3 regions of the Ruegeria sp. ABD4_443 genome follow, and region 3 is predicted to be linked to each of the others. Evidence: riboswitches for the same ligand, from Rfam matches in the RefSeq annotation. Region 3 holds a riboswitch; each other region holds the start of a gene.

Evidence for each region. A riboswitch is a leader RNA that binds a small molecule or an ion and turns the genes downstream of it on or off. The one in region 3 is predicted to bind cobalamin.
Region 1: another riboswitch for cobalamin. It lies ahead of ACXAG8_RS13045 (ABC transporter substrate-binding protein); the one in region 3 lies ahead of ACXAG8_RS10825 (hypothetical protein).
Region 2: another riboswitch for cobalamin. It lies ahead of ACXAG8_RS03730 (DUF1636 family protein); the one in region 3 lies ahead of ACXAG8_RS10825 (hypothetical protein).

The regions. Positions count from the first base shown of each region.
Region 1 covers NZ_JBSWYA010000006.1:100,978-107,228, reverse strand. Annotated here, with positions in the region: gene ACXAG8_RS13065 (glutathione S-transferase family protein) at 1-324, opposite strand, end outside; gene ACXAG8_RS13060 (pseudoazurin) at 321-743, opposite strand; gene ACXAG8_RS13055 (ABC transporter ATP-binding protein) at 747-1,520, opposite strand; gene ACXAG8_RS13050 (FecCD family ABC transporter permease) at 1,517-2,578, opposite strand; gene ACXAG8_RS13045 (ABC transporter substrate-binding protein) at 2,575-3,591, opposite strand; cobalamin riboswitch at 3,700-3,894, opposite strand; gene ACXAG8_RS13040 (molybdopterin-containing oxidoreductase family protein) at 4,432-6,251, shown strand, end outside.
Region 2 covers NZ_JBSWYA010000001.1:739,177-745,427, reverse strand. Annotated here, with positions in the region: gene cobN (cobaltochelatase subunit CobN) at 1-2,696, opposite strand, end outside; gene cobW (cobalamin biosynthesis protein CobW) at 2,700-3,755, opposite strand; gene ACXAG8_RS03730 (DUF1636 family protein) at 3,752-4,141, opposite strand; cobalamin riboswitch at 4,227-4,433, opposite strand; gene ACXAG8_RS03725 (LysR substrate-binding domain-containing protein) at 4,506-5,390, opposite strand; gene ACXAG8_RS03720 (NAD(P)-dependent oxidoreductase) at 5,507-6,251, shown strand, end outside.
Region 3 covers NZ_JBSWYA010000004.1:365,003-371,253, forward strand. Annotated here, with positions in the region: gene recR (recombination mediator RecR) at 1-211, opposite strand, end outside; gene ACXAG8_RS10805 (YbaB/EbfC family nucleoid-associated protein) at 273-617, opposite strand; gene ACXAG8_RS10810 (hypothetical protein) at 618-1,001, opposite strand; gene ACXAG8_RS10815 (DNA polymerase III subunit gamma/tau) at 1,005-2,771, opposite strand; gene ACXAG8_RS10820 (protein-tyrosine phosphatase family protein) at 2,944-3,447, shown strand; gene ACXAG8_RS10825 (hypothetical protein) at 3,449-3,856, opposite strand; cobalamin riboswitch at 3,946-4,165, opposite strand; gene ACXAG8_RS10830 (alpha/beta hydrolase family protein) at 4,346-5,203, shown strand; RNA gene ffs (signal recognition particle sRNA small type) at 5,416-5,514, opposite strand; gene ACXAG8_RS10840 (bifunctional 2',3'-cyclic-nucleotide 2'-phosphodiesterase/3'-nucleotidase) at 5,554-6,251, opposite strand, start outside.

The DNA of each region.
Region 1 (6,251 bases), on a different contig from region 3:
ATAGATGTTTACAGCAAGAAAGACGGTCCAACGATAAAACGCAGCCATATCCGCAATACTAAAGTCGGATCTGTGGAAGGCATCGGGATGGTGTCTTTCTAGCCAAAACAGGATTGCTGCAACCTCGGTCAATGTCTCGCCCGTCTCAAGTTCCAAAACAGGGATTTGCTTCCAGGGGTTTGTTTTTACAAACTCCTCCGGTAAGGGCGTGCTGGGCGTGCTTTCGATCGAAACCAATTCATAGGGAATTTGCAGCAACGCCAAGACAGCTTCAATGACGAAGCTGCCGGAGCCGAGACGTGCATGCAGTCGATAGTTGCTCAATTCGTGTGATCCAAATAGTCTTGCAGACGAACCAAAGCGCGTTCAGGAATATCCTGTGGTAGATCTTCTGACTTGGCTTTTTGCTCACCCACTTCGATCAACATCACCATGCCCATTGCATAATGCGGAGTGCATTTGATGCCGTAGAGACCGTCGACATCAAATGTCACAGTGATTTCTTCGTTCAGCTTGCCTTTGATCGGCGTCGCCCCCTCTGGTACCATCCCTTCGATGCTGACCGCATCATGGCCTGGGCGTGTCGCCAAGAACTTTACGCTGTCTCCAACCTGAACATTCAAATAAGGCGGTTCATAGATCATGGATCCATTGGCATTCCGGTTCAGCATCTGAACTTCATACATTTCAGCCAATGCCAAACTTGGTATCAATAGTAACAGGAACGAAAGCATAAAGCGCATGGATCACTCTCCTTTATGGGCGCTGTGGAACCGAATAACTGGCGAGCCGTCGAAAGGGTCGGTCATAAAGTGACCGCAGACGCCGAATGTTTGTATCAAACGTTCTTCAGTAAGGATTTCAGCGGGCGTGCCGAGAGCATCGATTTTTCCAGCCTGCATGACACAGATGCGATCACACATCATCGCTTGGTTCAGATCATGCAGTGCTACGACTTTTGTGATGGGCAGCTCTCTGACAAGGTGCAAGATCGCCAGTTGATGTTTGATATCCAGATGATTTGTCGGTTCGTCCATTAGCAAAACCTTCGGCTGCTGGGCCAAAGCACGGGCAATTTGAACGCGCTGACGTTCGCCACCGGACAAGGTATGCCAAACCCGATCTTCAAACCCCTGCAAATCGACCGCTGCCAGCGTATTCGCGACGATTGCTTCGTCGTCGTGGCCCCAAGTCTGCAGCGCCGACAGGAAAGGCGTGCGACCCAGTTCAATTGCGTCGCGCACGGTGATGCGTTCTTCGGTATCAGCGTGTTGCTCTACCAGTGCGAGCCTTTGTGCGATCTCTCGTTGTCGCAACCCCGCCATTGGGGCATCACCTAAGAAGACACGACCCATGCTAGGAAATCTGACCCCGGCCAGCATTCGCAGTAGGGTTGATTTGCCCGAGCCGTTGGGGCCGATCAGCCCCAGCATTTCGCCTTCATTCACGGTCAGGTTTGCGCCTGAGACGATCGCTTTCCGTTTGATACGCCAGCCGAGGTCTTCGCATCGCAAGATCATACTGCTGCCCTCCGCCCGATCAGGATCAGGGCAAATACTGGCGCGCCAACCAGTGCTGTGACCACACCAATTGGCAGAACTTGCCCTGGGATCACTGTGCGCGAAATCACATCAGCGCAGATCAAGAAAATAGCGCCAGCCAAAGCCGAAGCTGGGATCAAAGCACGATGGCGCGTGCCAACGACCATCCGCATGGCATGCGGGATCACAAGCCCGACAAAGCCGATGGATCCGGTGATCGACACCATTGCCGCGGTCATAAGGGCAGCAATCCCGATCAGGCCAAGTTGCACGCGCCGAACCGCGATACCGAGGGATGCCGCGCTGTCTGCGCCAAAGATGAAAGCATCCAGCGCCCTAACATTAAAGAGACAGGCTATCAAACCAAACAAGGCGGCGGGCACAACCACAACTGTATCAGGCCAACGAACTCCGCTTAGGTTTCCCATGAGCCAGAACATGATACCTCTGGCCTGTTCCGCGCTGGCGGATTTGGCAATGATGAATGCGGTTAAGGCGTTAAAAAGCTGAGACCCAGCGATCCCCGCCAAAATGATGACGCCAGCGGCTCTTAACCCTGTGCCGCCGCCAGCGACCTGGGCCAGCATTGCGACAAAGGCAAAGGCAAAGATAGCACCTGCAAATGCGCCAGCGGACATCGAGATCGCGCCGCCTCCGATGCCAAGAATTGCGACGGTGACTGCGCCAGTCGAAGCGCCTGCAGAAATGCCCAACAAATAAGGATCTGCCAGTGCATTCCTCAACAAAGCCTGCAAAACGACACCAGACAGGGCCAAACCAGCACCGCAGCAAGCGGCTACAACAGCACGTGAAAGCCTGTAATTCCAGATAATTCCGGAATCGATGCGATCTACTGCATAGTCTGCACCAATTATTTTATTGGCCAGCACCTTGAGAACAACGTCCATCGGGATGTGGGTTTCGCCTAAAGCCGTGCCAGCCACCAAAGCAAGAAAAAGAAGAGGCGGCGCGATCACCGCCCACTTCCAGATATTGCGAGAGGCCGACCGGACAGGTATCCGGTCGGTCACACTCATTTCAGGTCATAGCTTTCCAAAGCGTCCGCAACCTGACCCAGTGTCAGGATCGCGCGAACGGTTGGGCTCATCGCGTGTGCATCGATGGTGATGATGCGGCCTTCTTTCACAGCGGTCATTTCAGAGGCAACTGGGTCTTCCATCAGGAACTTACGCTTCATTTCGATATCATCCGCTGGGAAGCGGCGACGATCCATTTCAGCGATGACGATGAAAGAAGGATCTGCTTTGGCGATGGTTTCCCAACCAACCAGTGGCCATTCCTCATCAGATTGAACGACGTTCTCAACGCTCAGTTTGTCCATCATGTAGGCAGGTACACCTTTTTGACCTGCAACATAGGGATCTGCTTCCATATCGGCGGAAGAGAACCAGAACAGGCCTGACGTCCCTTCGGGCAGATCTAGTGCAGCCGCTTTGGCAATTGCGTCGGCTTCGGCGGCTTTCAGCTCTTCCACCAGTTCGGCACCACGGGCTTGAACATCGTAAATTTCAGACAGCTGAGAAATCGATTTGTAGAAGGTCTCTGTTGAAAAAAGCTCAGACCGGGTGCCGTCAACACCTGTCAGATTGTCCTTTTTCTCACAGTCCGTCGGCATGGTGTAGGTTGGAATGCCAACATCGTGGAACATTTCCCGTGTTGCAACGATACCTTCTGCGCCAACGTGCCATTCATACATGACGGTCACCAGCTCTGGTTTTTTGTTCACAACGCTTTCAAAGCTTGGATCATTGTCTGCTAGACGCTCGATACCAGCGTTCAGTTTTTCAAACTCAGGCAGAACTGGGTTGAACCAAACAGATGTACCGGCAACTTTGTCGCCAAGGCCAAGCATATACAGAAGTTCGGTCGTAGACTGACCGATGGTGACGGTTGAGGCAGGAGCCGCGTCAAAAGTCTGGTCATAGCCACAGTTAGAAATTGTCAGCGGATAGTTTGTTTGTTGCGCCGCTGCGGCTGTCGTTATCAGTGCAAGTGCCATCGCCCCTGGCACATAAAGCGTTTTCATCATTATTAGGCTCCTTCGCCAATGTTGAGCGAGGTCACCGGGAAGGGACGCGCAGTTGAAAAGATCAACCTAAACCATAATGCCACGATCCACCCCGAACATCCCCGTCCGGTTAAAGTGTCTTCGTCGGCAGGTCTCCTGACTGATGGATCTTTGCTTTATTTCGCCTTCCCAAGCACGTAGGCTCAGTGGATATTGAAATGTGGCTCGCCATCTACAGTTGCGGGGGCAGTTTCGTTTAACGCACAAAGTACGCCGCGAATTCCCTATTAATTTCGTAAGAAAACCGACGAACTGATTACTGGGCTATGAAACTATTTCGGTCAACCCCATAATTTTCAGGCGACCTGTAAGTTGGCAAGCCCAACTGCGCTGCGCAAAATCTAAACGACCGGATTTCTGGCCGCGCTGCGGTTCTGCAACTAATGCAGCTGCAGAGAAATTTTCGCCGCGAGCACGCGCAGCACGAATATCAAATTGGCAGGTTGGGCTCGCTGCCGCCATTAGATCGGTCGCAGCATGCTTGCCTGACAGGTTGCGCGCCCACACCAGGGACGGCCCAGAGCCGACCTTTGGCGGGCCATTTAGATGCTGCGGCTGCAGCCCGCTTTGCCGACATTCGCCGCGCTTGCTCGGTTTCTGCCACCCAGAAGGTCCGCACCGCGGGACGAAGCGACCTTTCAACCTTGAACTTACGGGGTCCGCTTTGGGCGCGAACGAATGTAGTAATACTTTGATGAGACGGTAAAGCTGACGTTGGCTTCAGGAGCTAACAGCCTTCTCAGACTCGCTTGCCTCAGTTAAGGTTAAGTGATTGCAAAAAACGACAGGCATGACCCCCAGTTGGAAACCTTCACAACAATGTGCCCAATGAACTGTCATCCGACGCTCTGCGGGATGAAGGTCACTAAACACGACGACGGGCAGGTTCTTATTGAAGGGGATGAGACGAATCCCGACAGCGCAGGCTTCCTCTGCATGCGGGGAAAGGCTGCCCACGAGATCGTGGGGAACGACAAGCGCCTGCTGACACCGCAGATGCGCCGTTCGCGCGGAAGTGAGACCTGGCAAGATGTGAGCTGGGATGCCGCCATGGATTACATAGCCGCAAAGATGCAGGACGTGGGACGTGAGCGGGTCGGGTTCTGGCAAGCACACGGCAACTGGGGCAATGACTACGCATTTGGCCTCAAGCGCGCGCAGATGGATCGGTTCGCCAACTTATACGGCTGCCAGTATTGGAACCCTGCAATGATCTGCTGGGGTTTGGGTGGCTTTGGTGTTGGGATCACCGGTGCTCTTGAGACCTCGACCAAAGAGGACCTTGGCGCAAACTCTGAGCTTGTGATCCTCTGGGCGGCTAACACTGTGAGCCAGGCCAATACACTGCGGCACGTTGAAATCGCAAAACGGCGCGGAGCACGGATCGTCGTGATTGATGTGCGTCGCACCGAGGCATCTGCATTGGCCGATGACGTCATCCTCGTGAAGCCCGGAACCGACGCGGCACTCGCACTTGCAATGATGAACGTGATCTTAGCCGATGGGTCTCACGATACCGACTTTACTGCCGCAAATACGATCGGGCTGGACGCGTTGAGCGCTCATGTGGCCTCCATGACACCCAATTGGGCCGCCGCCATCACGGGCGTGTCGGCGCAGCAGATCGTTCAGCTCGCACGCCAATACGCGGCCACCAAACCAGCGATGATCGTCATCGGAGGATCTTCGCTCCACAAAGGTAGAAATACTTGGCAGGCGGCGCGCGCCATATCCTGCCTGCCCGCGCTCACGGGCAACTTCGGGGTCAAAGGCGGCGGCATAGGCCCGCGCCACGGAGGGCGCAGCCACGGCGTCGGCTTCAATGATGTCTCTGCGGCTGAACGGAGGCCACCCGGCAGTTACATTCCCAACCAGATGGAAGCTATTGTGGAGGCGCTGGAAAGTGGTGCGGTCAAGGTCTTCGTCACAATTGGCTCAAACGTGCTGTCTTGTTTTGCGGACACTGCACGCACCCGAGCTGCCCTTGCTAAGGCCGACTTGGTCGTTGCTTACGACATCTTCCCCAATCAAACGATCCGAGAATTGGCCGATATCGTCTTACCCGGGACGATATGGCTAGAAGAGATCGGCGCGAAATCCACAAACTCCCATGTTCATCTGTCTGACCGGGTTCTGCCTCCTGCGGGCGAGGCGCGCCCAGTCTATAATCTCTATAAAGGGCTTGCAGCGCGACTAGACGTCAAGGACGTCTACCCATGGGTCGATCAAGAAGCTGCTATTAATGCTGTGCTCGACCACCCTGCGACTGGTCATGCCACGGTCCAAACACTTCGTGCGAACGGCGGGCGCGTGCCTCTCAAGATCTCTCATGTAGCGTATCCCACCCTTGAGTTCTCAACCCCATCCGGTAAGATCGAATTCTTCTCCGAGCGCGCGCAAGCCATGGGTCTTCCGCCTTTGCCGATGCCGCCAAATGAACCGCCAGTCGATGGGCTCGCCCTTGCACACGGGCGCACTTTCGCGCAGTTCCACGCATTTTTTGATCACGGTCGCGCACTTCCAACCCTTGCTGCGAGAGAGGCGGAACCAGAACTCTGGATTGCCCCCGATGATGCATCGGCACGCGAGATCACGGATGGTGACTGTATAGAAATGTTTAA
Region 2 (6,251 bases), on a different contig from region 3:
TGCGCGCGCGCCTCATCCGTATAGGTTTCGGACAGGTGGGTCATGTTCAGACCATAGCTGCCGGGGGCCGGGCCATAGACCCGCGCCGCGGGTTCCTGCCCGGCATAAGGGTTCCAGTCGGCGGCCTCGTCGCGTTCAGACAGCGCCCGCACAGCCTGACCAAACAGCGCCGAGAGCGTCGGGAACACGTCGCGGAACAGGCCCGAGACCCGCAGGGTCACGTCCAGACGCGGGCGGCTGAGGTCGGTGATCGGCAGCACTTCGATACCCGCGACCCGCTCGGAGCCTTTGTCCCAGACCGGTTTCACGCCCAGCAGGTGCAAGGCCATTGCAAATTCCTCGCCCGCTGTGCGCATGGTGGCAGACCCCCACAGGTCGACGATCAACCCCTTGGGATAATCGCCTTCTTCCTGCAAATGCCGCCGCACCAGTTCCTCGGCCAGTTTCACGCCTTGGGTATAGGCTGCCCGTGTCGGCACCGAGCGCGGATCGGTGGTATATAGGTTCCGCCCCGTCGGCAGCACGTCCGAGCGCCCGCGATATGGCGACCCGGAGGGGCCCGCCGCGATCCGTTTCCCGGCCAGCGCGTCGATCAGTGCGCGGCGTTCGGCATGGGCCGAGGGCGCGGGGTCGAAATTGCCGGACACCTCGGGCACGCGGCCAAAGATATGTAACCCGTCGCCAAATTGGCTTTCCTTGATGTCGCAGACAAAGCGGTCGATGCGGGTGATCGCCTCGGCGGTGCTGGTGGCCTGATCCAGGCCAAGGTCGCTCTCCAACCCGATGGCCTGTGCCTCGTCGCGGATATTGTCCTGCAGACGATCGCGGCGCTTGGGGTCCAGACCGTCCGCGTTTGAAAATTCGTCCAGCAGGGATTCCAACCGCACCATGCGATCCGGCGTGCCGCTTTCCTTCATCGGGGGCGGGATATGGCCCAGCGTGACGGCCCCGATCCGGCGCTTGGCCTGCGCGGCCTCGCCGGGGTCGTTGACGATGAAGGGATAGATCAGCGGCAGGTCGCGGATCAGCGCCTCGGGCCAGCATTCCGCCGACAGGGCGACCGACTTGCCCGGCAGCCATTCCAGCGTGCCATGGGCGCCGATATGGATCAGGGCGTCTGCGCCCAACCCTTTGCGCAGCCACACATAAAAGGCGACATAGCTGTGGCGCGGGGTGCGCGACAGGTCGTGATAATCGTCATCGCGCAGCGCGGGCGTGCCGCGCTCGGGTTGCAGGGCAACCAGCGCGTTGCCCCGGCGCAGTGCGGTGAACTGGAACGCGCCCGCTGCAAAGGCCGGGTCGTTCTCGGGCGCGCCCCAAACAGCGTTCAAATCTGCGCGCAACTGTTCGGGAAAGTCCGACAGGGCGGCCAGATAGTCGCAAAGCTGCCATGAAATTCGCGCATCCGGCAGCGTTTCAGCAAGGGGTTCAGCGGGTGCGGTGTCGTACCCTTCGCCCTGCAGATCCGTCAGGATGGCCTCGGCCGAGGCCAGCGCATCAAGGCCCACCGCATGCGCCATTTGCCAATCCTTGCCGGGATAGGTCGACAGCACCAGCGCGGGCACCTGATCCGCTTTGGGTTTGTCGTTCAGGTTCAGCCAGCCGGTCACGCGGTCGATGATGGCGTCTATCCGCTCGGGTTCTGCGCGGTGGGCAAAGCGGGAATATTCCAGATGCGGGTCGCGCTTGCCCGGTTCCTTGAACGAGGCAACGCCCGCGTTGATCCGCCCGTCGACTTCGGGCAGGACCACATGCATGGCGAGATCGGCAGGCGAAAGGCCCCGTTCCGCCTCGGCCCAGGCTTTGCGGCGGGATGTGGCCAGCGCGATCTGGAACACCGGGACGTTCGCCGCGTCCAGGGGTGAGGTGCCAGACGCGCCTTTGCCCGAGAAAGAGGTGGCGTTGATGATTGCCGACGGCGACAGCGCCACGACCTGTTCACGCATCCATTCGGCGGCGGCCGGGGCTTTCAGCGAGGGCGCAAACAATCCAACCGCGTCCAGCCCACGATCCCGCAACCTGTGGATCAGGGTCGCGACCGGTGCCGTATCCGCCGATGTCAGATAGGCGCGGTAAAAGGTGACGATGATGCGTTTTGTGTCGCCCGCAAAGGCTGTTTCAACCGGGATCACGCCGCGATCCGGGCACCATGCGCCGCATTCGGGGATCGTCTTGGCGCCCATGACCGGCCCGGCGTAAAGCCCCGCCGCCAGCGCCATCTGCGCCAATGCCGCCTGCGCCGCAACCTCGCCGCCGGTGTCGCAGAGATGCGCCAGGCGCCGCAGGGTCGAGACAGGCAGGGTGGAATATTCATCCAGCCGCGTATCCTCACGCCCATCCGCGGGCAGGACCGCCAGCGCGATCCCCCTGGCCTGCGCCAGCGCCAGAACCTGTTGCAGCCCATAGGACCAGTAGGGCACGCCACCGATCAGACGGATCAGGATACCTTTTGCCCCCTCAAGCGTCTGTTCCACATAGGTGTCCACGGACAGGGGATGTTTAAGCGCTGCCAGATTGGCCAACCGCATCGTGGGCATCTGCCCGTCGGGTCCGCCCCCACGATGCCAGCCCACCGCGAAAGCACCAAGGTCACTGTCGGAAAAAGACAGCACCACCAGATCCGCCGGGCTTTGGCCCAGGTCGGTTGGGGTCTCGGTTTCCTCAAGCCCGTGGCTTTCGCGGAAGACGACGTGCATGGCTTACTCGGCGGCCTCGGTCACACCCACAAGTATATCGCGGATCGCGGCCTCTTTGATATCGTCATGCTCGGCAATCACAACAAGCCGCGAGCGGCGCTCTTCGCCGGGCTCCCACGGCCGGTCGTATTGGTGACGCACGCGCGCGCCGACGGCCTGAACCAGCAGGCGCATGGGCTTGCCCTGAACAGCAGCATAGCCCTTGACGCGCAGGATGTTCAGCTCATTCGCCAGACGCTCGATGCTGGCAACCAGATCGGCGGGGTCGGTTTGTTCGGGCAACTCAACGATGATGCTTTCGAAATCGTCATGTTCGTGATCATGGTGACCGTCGTGATGGCTGGGACGCGCGTCCATGTCATCCTCGGCAGCCGCTTCCAGCCCCAAGACAACGCGCACATCCACGGCCCCTTCGGCCACTTCGACAACGGGCAGGGGGCGCGGGGCCTCGGCGGCGATGATCTCTTTCGCTTTGGCGACGCCTTCGGGACCGGCCAGATCGGGCTTGGTCAGCAGGATGATATCGGCGCAGGAAATCTGATCCTCAAACACCTCGGACAGGGGCGTTTCATGGTCGATCGAGTCATCAGCCAGACGCTGGGCGTCCACCGCCGCGACATTCGGAGCAAAACGACCGGCGGCAACGGCTTCGGCATCGGCCAGCGCGATGACGCCATCAACGGTGATCTTGGACCGGATATCGGGCCAGTCGAACGCCTTGAGCAGCGGCTTGGGCAGGGCGAGGCCGGAGGTTTCGATCAGGATGTGGTCGGGGCGCGGCTCCAACGCCATCAGCGCCTCGATGGTCGGGATGAAGTCATCGGCCACGGTGCAACAGATGCAGCCGTTCGCCAGTTCCATGATGTTTTCCGCGGGGCAATCCGGGATCGCGCAGGATTTCAGGATATCGCCATCGACGCCGACATCGCCGAATTCGTTGACCACCACGGCCAGACGCTTGCCCTGCGGGTTCTGCATCAGGTGCCTGACCAGCGTGGTTTTGCCCGAGCCCAGAAAGCCGGTGATCACGGTGACGGGGAGTTTCTCAAGATTGCTCATTTCAGGGCTCCAATCGGGGGAATGCGGGCCGCACAGTTTTTGCGGAAGTGTTCGGGGCGCTCGCGCCATTTGACCAGACCATCCTCGGTCTCAAGGTATTTGGTGGCGCCGTCGACAATCACGTCCACATGGTCGGCTTCATTGAGGTGTTCGTAGACAAAGGTCCAGCGCGCGGGTCCGCCGCGTAAAACGATGGAACAGCCTTCGTCACAGTTCGACAGGCACTCGACCGCCTTCAATGCGATCCCGTCGGGAAGATCGGCCTGTTCCAATGCCTTGTGCAGCAGGGCGCCGGGGCGCTGCGCGTCATCTTCGACGGGCAGTCCGCGACGGCAGGTGGTGCAAACCAGCAATTCGACCGGAGCGGGTTCGGTCACGTCTCTCATCCCCCCAAATCCTCTTCGTGGGGGACGGGGTTTCATGCGGGCCACGCGTCTGCACATGGACCCGACACCGGAACACCCCGTCCGGTTACATCTTCGGGCGCTGGCAGGTCTCCCGGCTTGCGGATGTCAGGGCCTTGCCCTGGCAGGTGTCCCGCCTTCCCGGCCTTTTGGGCCAGTGGCATTGGGCACCCTCTCCGGTCACGGTCGCGGGGGCGGCTGCACTTGGCGGTTTACCCGCTGGTGCATTCCCTTTTCATCTGTTTGCACAGACACCAACGGATCGGACATGCGGCACCGGCAGGGGATTTGTCAAGCATTCGCGGCCATGATGCCGCGTCCCTGCCTGAAATGCGACGCGCCGGATTCATTCCGCGGCATCCCGCTCCAGCCTTTCGCGCAGCCACGCCCGGAACAGGCGTGCAGATGACGATTCCTGCGCGGTGCCCTCGGGCTGAACCAGGTAATGGGATTGCGCAAAGGGAATCGGCGGCCCCGCGATCCTGAGCGGGAGGCCCTGCGCGATGATGTTGCGGGCAAAGCGTTCAAGTATTGTGGCATGGCCCATCCCCGCCAACACAAGTTGTACCGCCGTCACCGTCGTGTCAGCGGAATGGCGCGCGGGCCTTTCAGGCGCATGCAGGTCATGCGCCTCGAAATACCGGGCCCAGTTGTCTTCGTAGCCCAGAATGTGGATCAACGGGCTGTCCGGCAGGCGATCCAGTGCCATGGGCGGTGCGTCCGACCGGCAAACGGGTACAAGGGTTTCATTGCACAACCGGTCGGACATGACGGCTGGCCAATCGCCATGACCCAGGCGAATGTCGATGTCGACATTGCCCGCAGCTACCGCATCATTCCAGATATGCGACACCAGCCGCACAGGTATTTCCGGATACCTGTCCGAGAAATCCGAAATCTCGGCCGCGATCCAATATGTCATTGTCGAAATCGCCGCCCGGATTGTCAGCGTCTGGCGCGACGCGGGTCCAAACAGGGAATCGGTCGACAGCGCGATCTCGGCCAGGGCGCGCCTGACGGTCAGGGCATAGGACTGGCCCAGTTCGGTCAAGGCCAGCCGCCGCGCCCGCCGGGTAAACAGCGGTTGCCCCAGATCGGCCTCCAACGACCGGATATGCAAAGAGACCGCGGTCTGCGTCAGGCCAAGCTCCTGCGCTGCCGTGGTGAAATTGAGCAGCCTTGCGGCGGCCTCAAAACTGCGCAGCCAGATCGGATTGGGGAGGCGCTCCATATATCACCAAAAAATTTTGCTGGTAACTTGCTTTTTTATTCATTTCACTTGCCGCTGTCCAAGGTCAATACTTGCGCCATCAGCACTAAAGGCAGAGCGATGCGCGAGGGGGTGCAATGAAAGTCGGATTTATCGGTCTGGGAAATGTCGGCGGCAAATTGTCGGGCTCATTGCTGCGAAACGGGATCGACCTGACGGTTCACGACCTGAACCCGGATCTGGTTGCGGCATTCGTTGGCCAGGGCGCCAGGGCCGCAGAAAGCCCGGCGCAAATGATGCGCGATTGCGATGCCGTGATCACCTGCCTGCCGTCACCCGCGGCCTCGGATGCGGTCATGCAGGACATGCTGGCCGAGGTTGTCCCCGGCAAAATCTGGATGGAAATGTCCACCACCGATGAGGCCGAGGTCAAACGCCTGGGCGCTTTGGTCATCGCGCGTGGCGGCGCTGCTGTGGATTGCCCGGTTTCGGGTGGGTGCCATCGCGCGGCCACGGGGAATATCTCGATCTTTGCAGGGTGCGACCGCGAGACGTTCGAGCGTATCCTGCCGTTCCTGACCACGATGGGCCGCCGGGTTCTGCATACTGGTGATCTAGGTACGGCCTCGGTTCTCAAGGTGATGACGAATTACCTGGCTACGGCCAACCTGATCACCTGCGCCGAGGCGTTGGTGACCGCCAAGGCAGCCGGTATGGATCTGAACACGACCTATGAGGCCATCAAGATTTCATCGGGAACCTCCTTTGTCCACGAGACGGAAAGCCAGGTCATCCTGAACGGCTCTCGCGATATCTCGTTTACCATGGACCTTGTGAAAAAGGATATCGGCCTGTTCCAGGAGGTCGCAGACCGCGCCGGCG
Region 3 (6,251 bases):
TGTCACAGATGTCCGTGGTGCCCACATTGCCGCAATTCAGGCACTCGCGCGCCGTGGCGGCCACCTGCTGCATCGCGTCCGACAGGGGCGTCAGCAGCAGGGCGCGTTTGCGGATCAGGTGCAGAACGGCGCGACGGGCCGAGCGGGGGCCGAGGCCCGGCAGCTTGGCCATCAGGTCGATCAGATTGTCGATGTCGCTGTTCGAGCTCACGGTCTGTCCTGGGTGGCGCCGGAAGACGCCTCCGGCGGGAGTATTTTGGAAAAGATGAAGATCAGAAGGGCAGTTTGATGTCCTTGGGCAGACCCATGCTTTCGGTCAGCTTGGCCATTTCTTCCTGCGACCGTTCCGTCGCCTTGGTCTGGGCGTCCTTGATTGCGGCCAGGATCAGGTCTTCGACCACTTCCTTGTCGTCGCTGTTGAAGATCGACGGGTCGATGTCCAGGCCCTTTAGCTCTCCTTTGGCGGTGGCAGTCGCCTTGACCAGGCCGGCGCCGGATTCGCCGACGACCATCATGGTGTTCAGCTCTTCCTGCATCTCGGTCATCTTGGTTTGAAGATCCTGTGCGGATTTCATCATCTTGGCCATGTCGCCCAGGCCGCCGAGTCCTTTGAGCATTTAGTGTCTCCTCGAGTGTAATCGCCTCAGGCGAATATATGCTGTGTAAAGTGTCATCCCAGCACATAGCGCAATTGCCAAGCCAATGAACAGGGTAGAATGGCCGACGCAGCCGAGGTCTGCGGCTGAACGGCGCGCATCATTCATCATGTCGGCACCGAGAATATGGCCAGTCCAGACCGCCCACAACAGCGTTGCCGCCAAAGCGATCCAAAGGCTCTTGTGCCAAAGGGCAAATGTAGAAATGATCAACAAGGCTATCGAGACGGGATGCGATGCTAGAACAAATGCCTCATGCCATTCGCTGACCGTTTCGCCGTTCCATCCGGGATTAAAGACGTCACATGCTTCGTGATAGACCGCATCGATACGTGGGAAATGCACCTATCAATCCTCTTCGAACGGGTCCCATTCGTCTTCGACCTCGGGCAGGGCCTCGGTTTCGACCTGCGCGGCAAGTTGTTCGGGGGTTTCGATCCTTGTGATTGTCGCCTTGGGGAAATGTTCCAGCACGGCGCGCACCGTCGGGTGTTCAAGCGCCTGGGCCCTGAGCGCCAGTTCGGCGGCGTCGCGGATCTCGGCGATGGTTGGGGACTGGCCGTCGGATACCACGGAAATCGCCCATCTGTTGCCGGTCCATCGTTGCAGCGATGCCCCCAGGCGCTGTGCCAGATCGGTCGGGGCCTGATCCGTGGGGGTGAATTCGATGCGGCCGGGTTGGTAGGACACAAGGCGGATGCCGTTTTCAGCCTCGACCAGCAGTTTGACATCGCGGTTGGACCGGATCAGTTCGATCACGTGGTCAAATGTCGGATAGCGTGCCAACGCGGCGTCGAGATCTTGCGCCAGGGCGGTTGTCGGGGCTGCGCCGCCGGTGCCGCGAGGCGCCGACATGTAGGCACCAGAAGCAGGTTGCGGGGCCTGAGCCGCGCCCGGTCCGGCACTGGCGGAAACGCCGGAGCCATTGCCGCCCGGCGGCGGTGGGGGCGGTGCCGATTGCAGGCGTCGGATCAGGTCTTCGGGGCTGGGCAGGTCGGCCACATGGGTCAGGCGGATGATGGCCATTTCCGCCGCCATCATCGTGTTGGGCGCGACCGAGACTTCTTCGAGCGTCTTGAGCAGCATTTGCCACATGCGGGTCAGCACCCGCATCGGCAAGGCTTCGGCCATTTGCAGCCCGCGCGCGCGTTCGTCGGGGGAAACCGTCGGGTCAGCGGCTGCATCGGGGGTGATCTTGACAACCGAGACCCAATGCGTGATTTCAGCCAGGTCGCGCAATATGGCAAGCGGGTCGGCGCCTTCGGCATATTGCCCGCCAAGCTCGGCCAGTGCGCCGGCTGCATCCCCGCGCAGGATCATGTCTGTCAGGTCCAGCACCCGCCCCCGGTCGGCCAAGCCCAGCATCGCGCGGACCTGCCCGGCGGTGGTTTCGCCCGCACCATGGGAAATCGCCTGATCCAGCAGCGAGGTCGCATCGCGGGCCGACCCTTCGGCGGCGCGGGTGATCAGCGCCAGCGCGTCCTGTGCGATCTGCGCGCCCTCGGCCTGGGCTATCTTGTTGAGCAGGGCGATCATGTCTTCCGGCTCGATCCTGCGCAGGTCGAACCTTTGGCACCGCGACAGGACCGTGACGGGAACCTTGCGGATTTCGGTGGTGGCGAAGATGAACTTTACATGCTCGGGCGGTTCTTCCAGCGTCTTGAGCAGCGCGTTGAATGCGCTGGTCGACAGCATGTGAACCTCGTCGATGATGTAGATCTTGTAGCGCGCGCTGGCGGCGCGATAGCGGACGCTGTCGATGATCTCGCGGATGTCGTTCACACCGGTGCGGCTGGCGGCGTCCATCTCCATCACGTCGACATGACGGCCTTCCATGATGGCCAGGCAATGTTCGCATTGCCCGCAGGGTTCGGTCGTGGGGCCGCCGGTGCCGTCGGGGCCGATACAGTTCATCCCCTTGGCGATGATCCGCGCGGTGGTTGTTTTGCCGGTGCCCCGGATGCCGGTCATGATGAAGGCCTGTGCAATCCGGTCCGCCTCGAACGCGTTTTTCAGGGTGCGCACCATGGCATCCTGGCCGACGAGATCGGCAAAGGTTTCGGGGCGGTATTTACGGGCAAGAACCTGATAGGCGGTGGTTGGCGTGTCGGTCATGTCTGCTCTGGCGGATTCGTCCTGTCGAGACAGCGTAGAGGCGCCAGTCTCTGGCGTCCACTGCACAGGGCGACGTTTTTCATTTTGGAAACCGCCCCGATCCGCGTAAAAATGTCAGAACAGGTTTCAAAGGTTGATTTTGACAGTAACGAGTTTGAAGGGGGTGGGCCTGATGTCACAACTGGTGATCTATGCGCTGCAGGTCGGGGGCGGTACGCTTGCGTTGACCTCTATGCCGGGCCGTAGCGGTGATTACCCAGGCGATCTGGACCTGATTTCGGCTTGGAAACCGGGGTTGGTGATCTCGACGACCACCGAGGTTGAAATGCTTCAGGATGGCGCACAGAATTTCGGCAGCGACATTCAGAGCCGCGCCAGCCGCTGGGCGCATCTGCCGGTTGATGATTTCGGCGCACCGGGTCCGTCCATTCAAGAATCATGGCCCGAGGTCAGCGCCGCGGCGCGGCACGCCTTGTCGGGCGGTGGGCGCGTGCTGGTGCATTGCCGCGGCGGGTGCGGACGGTCAGGAATGGTTGTGCTGCGACTGATGGTCGAATGCGGTGAACCCTCAGAGGCCGCGCTAAAGCGCCTGCGCAAGGTGCGAATCTGCGCCGTCGAGACCGAGGAACAGATGAACTGGGCCTTGGCGCCCGCAGGCGCGCGCCTGGCTTTCTAGGTCAGGGCGGTGGGGCCGCCGCAATTTCCACGGGCTGCTGGGTGCTGCGGGGTTGCGCCTGAAGCATGGCGCAGGGTGGGTGCGCCAATGTGCCTGACGGCAAGGGCCCGTCGTGACCGCTGAACATCATGTCCGCATACCGGTCCATTCTTTCGCAGCTTGCACCGGCTTGGGTGCCGCAGAATATGCGGATCATCTGGTGGGTGGCCCTGAACGCCGCCATGCACCCGTCGGCACAATGGGTCAGTTCGCTGCTGCCTTCGATTTCGAAATCCGCCTGTGTGACGGGGGCTGCCGTTTCCAGCGCGCGTGCCACGGCCCGCGCCAGCCGGGCCAGTGCGGGGCAGGGGGCCCCGGTGTGCTGGCACACGGTCGCGGTGAAAATATGGGATTGTGTTGACCAGTTCATCGAGCGCCCTCCGCGCAGGGGGCGACGTGTCTGGCACAGGAAGACCCGAACGTTGCGGTCAGACCCTGCCCGGACACCCCGCCCGAGTTTCAGTTTCGCGTTTGATGGCAGGTCTCCTGACTTGCGGGTCGTTGCTTTGCCGACCTTCCCGGCCTGTTGGCCAGTGGTGATTTCGGCAGTGCTCACCGCTTACAGTTGCGGGGGCAGTCGCGGCTTTGGTCGTTTCCGGCTTTCCGGTGTTGACCGCACCGTGTTCCCTTTTCATCCCGGCCCGGTATGGGCGCGGAAACCATCATGCAACGGCTATCGACTGATGACGGGGCAAGTCAAGATGATTGAGACCTGCCCTTCCATGATGGCGCGCCAATGCCGGTCCGGTGGCCGGGTAACCGGACGTTTGGTCATGCAGGAACCCGCTTGACAGGAACGGGTCGCATGGGGCCGAGTGAAAAGTGAACCACACAGTTCAGAAGCTGGAGGCGGCTCAGGATGCTGGACTTTTCACAAGCTGTTGCAACCGAAGATTTCCGGTTCCCTGCGGGCGATGTTGAATTGTCGGCCCGCATTTACGTGCCGCAATCCGCGCCGGAGACGGTTGTGGTTCTGAACAGTGCAACAGGGGTACCGCGCGCGTATTACCAACATTTCGCAAGCTGGTTGGCCGCCGAGCACGGGATCGCCTGCCTGACCTATGACTATCGCGATTTCGAAACCTCGCTGCGGGGGCCGTTGCGCGGGTCAAAGGTCACCATGGCGGATTGGGCGGTGCAGGACATGCCCGCGGCGCGGTCCGAGATGCGGCGGCGTTATCCGCGGGCGAAACTGTGGGTGATCGGTCATTCTGTCGGCGGTATGCTGGGCCCGGTCCAGCCTGATATTGACCGGGTTGACCGGATGATCTGTGTCAGTGCCGGGATGGTGTCGCTTGCCGATCATCCCTGGCCCTATCGGGCCATGGCGGCGTTGTTCTGGTTCGGGCACGCACCCCTGGCGGCCCGCGTCATGGGGTATTTGCCGGGCAAGGCGCTGGGCTTTGGGGCAGACCTGCCGGCCCCTGTCTATTGGCAGTGGCGGAAATGGTGCACGTCGCCGTGCAGTTATCTTGCGGATGTTGGTGCCGATCTGCCTGCGCTCAACCCTGCGGGCGTGGGCGGTCGGATTGATCTGTTTGCCTTTGCCGACGACCAGATGGTCCCGCCCCAGGCGGTATGGCGCCTGGCCGCGCTTTACGGGCCGAACGCGCAGCGTCACCTTGTTGCGCCGCAAGATCACGGCCTGCCCGAGATTGGCCATATCGGCGCATTTGCACGCCGAAACGCGGCTGTTTGGCCCCGCCTGATCGCCTGATCGCCTGATCGCCTGATCGCCTGACGAATCGCATCCGCTTGACGCTAAGCCGGTCAAGTCGACCGCAAGGGGCAAGGGGGGCACCACGCGCCGCCTGTCCCGCACGAACCCGGCTTTGGCCAGCTTGCCGAACAGGATCACGAACCACATGCGCGGGCCGCGTTACTTGTTTTTCTGGGGAAAGGGCCGGCAGAGGGCGCCAGGTAAGTGGCAAGTGAGAGGCTGGACATCGACCCAAGCGGGACTCGTTGTGGCTGCTTCCTTCCGGACCTGACCAGGTTGGCGAGGCGCTCGCCCGCGCCAACCTCTCAGGCGTGGATATAGGGCCGCCGGGGCGAAATGACAACCCGTCACAAGGACAGGTGCAGTTTCATGAACCCGTCGGCATCCCGGTCAAGCACACGCGGCGAAAAGTGCCCGAGTTCGTCCAGGTACTTGGCCGCGCCCGGTCCGGTCTTCAAAATGGCCTGCCTTGCGGATCGGGGTTTCAACCGGAACGGATCGGCGGCCATTTCCAGCGGGTCGCCGGGCCGCGCGCCCGAAAGATAGTCGCGAAGGATATCCTGTATCGGCGCCTGCGGCAGCTCGATCTGCCGGGCCTTGGTGGCGAACGGAAAATGCCCGCCGCCATTGGCCCTGTAGTTGTTGAGCGCAACGACAAACCGTTGTTCGGGCGCTACGGGGCGCCCGTCAAACCGCATTTCGGAAATACGAAAGGCGTCCGGGTTCCCCAGCACGCCCCGGTCATCAAAACGCGCAGGGCAGGACGGGTCGATCCGGTAGGTCAGCCCGAAGATCACATCGAAATTATGCCCTGCCCGTTTCGGGTCGATCAACGCGGGGGCAAAGCCGTTGGGCAGGCGATTGAATATCCCGGCGGACATTTCCAGCCAGTCGCGCAGATCGTCACCGGAAACGATCACGGCGCGCAATTCATTCGGGAAAATGTTCAGGTCCGCGACATGGCGCATCGAAAGCGTACCCGCGGCAATATCGGTATAATGGCGCGGCCCGGCGCGGCCTCCGAATTTGGACGGGGCGGTCGCTG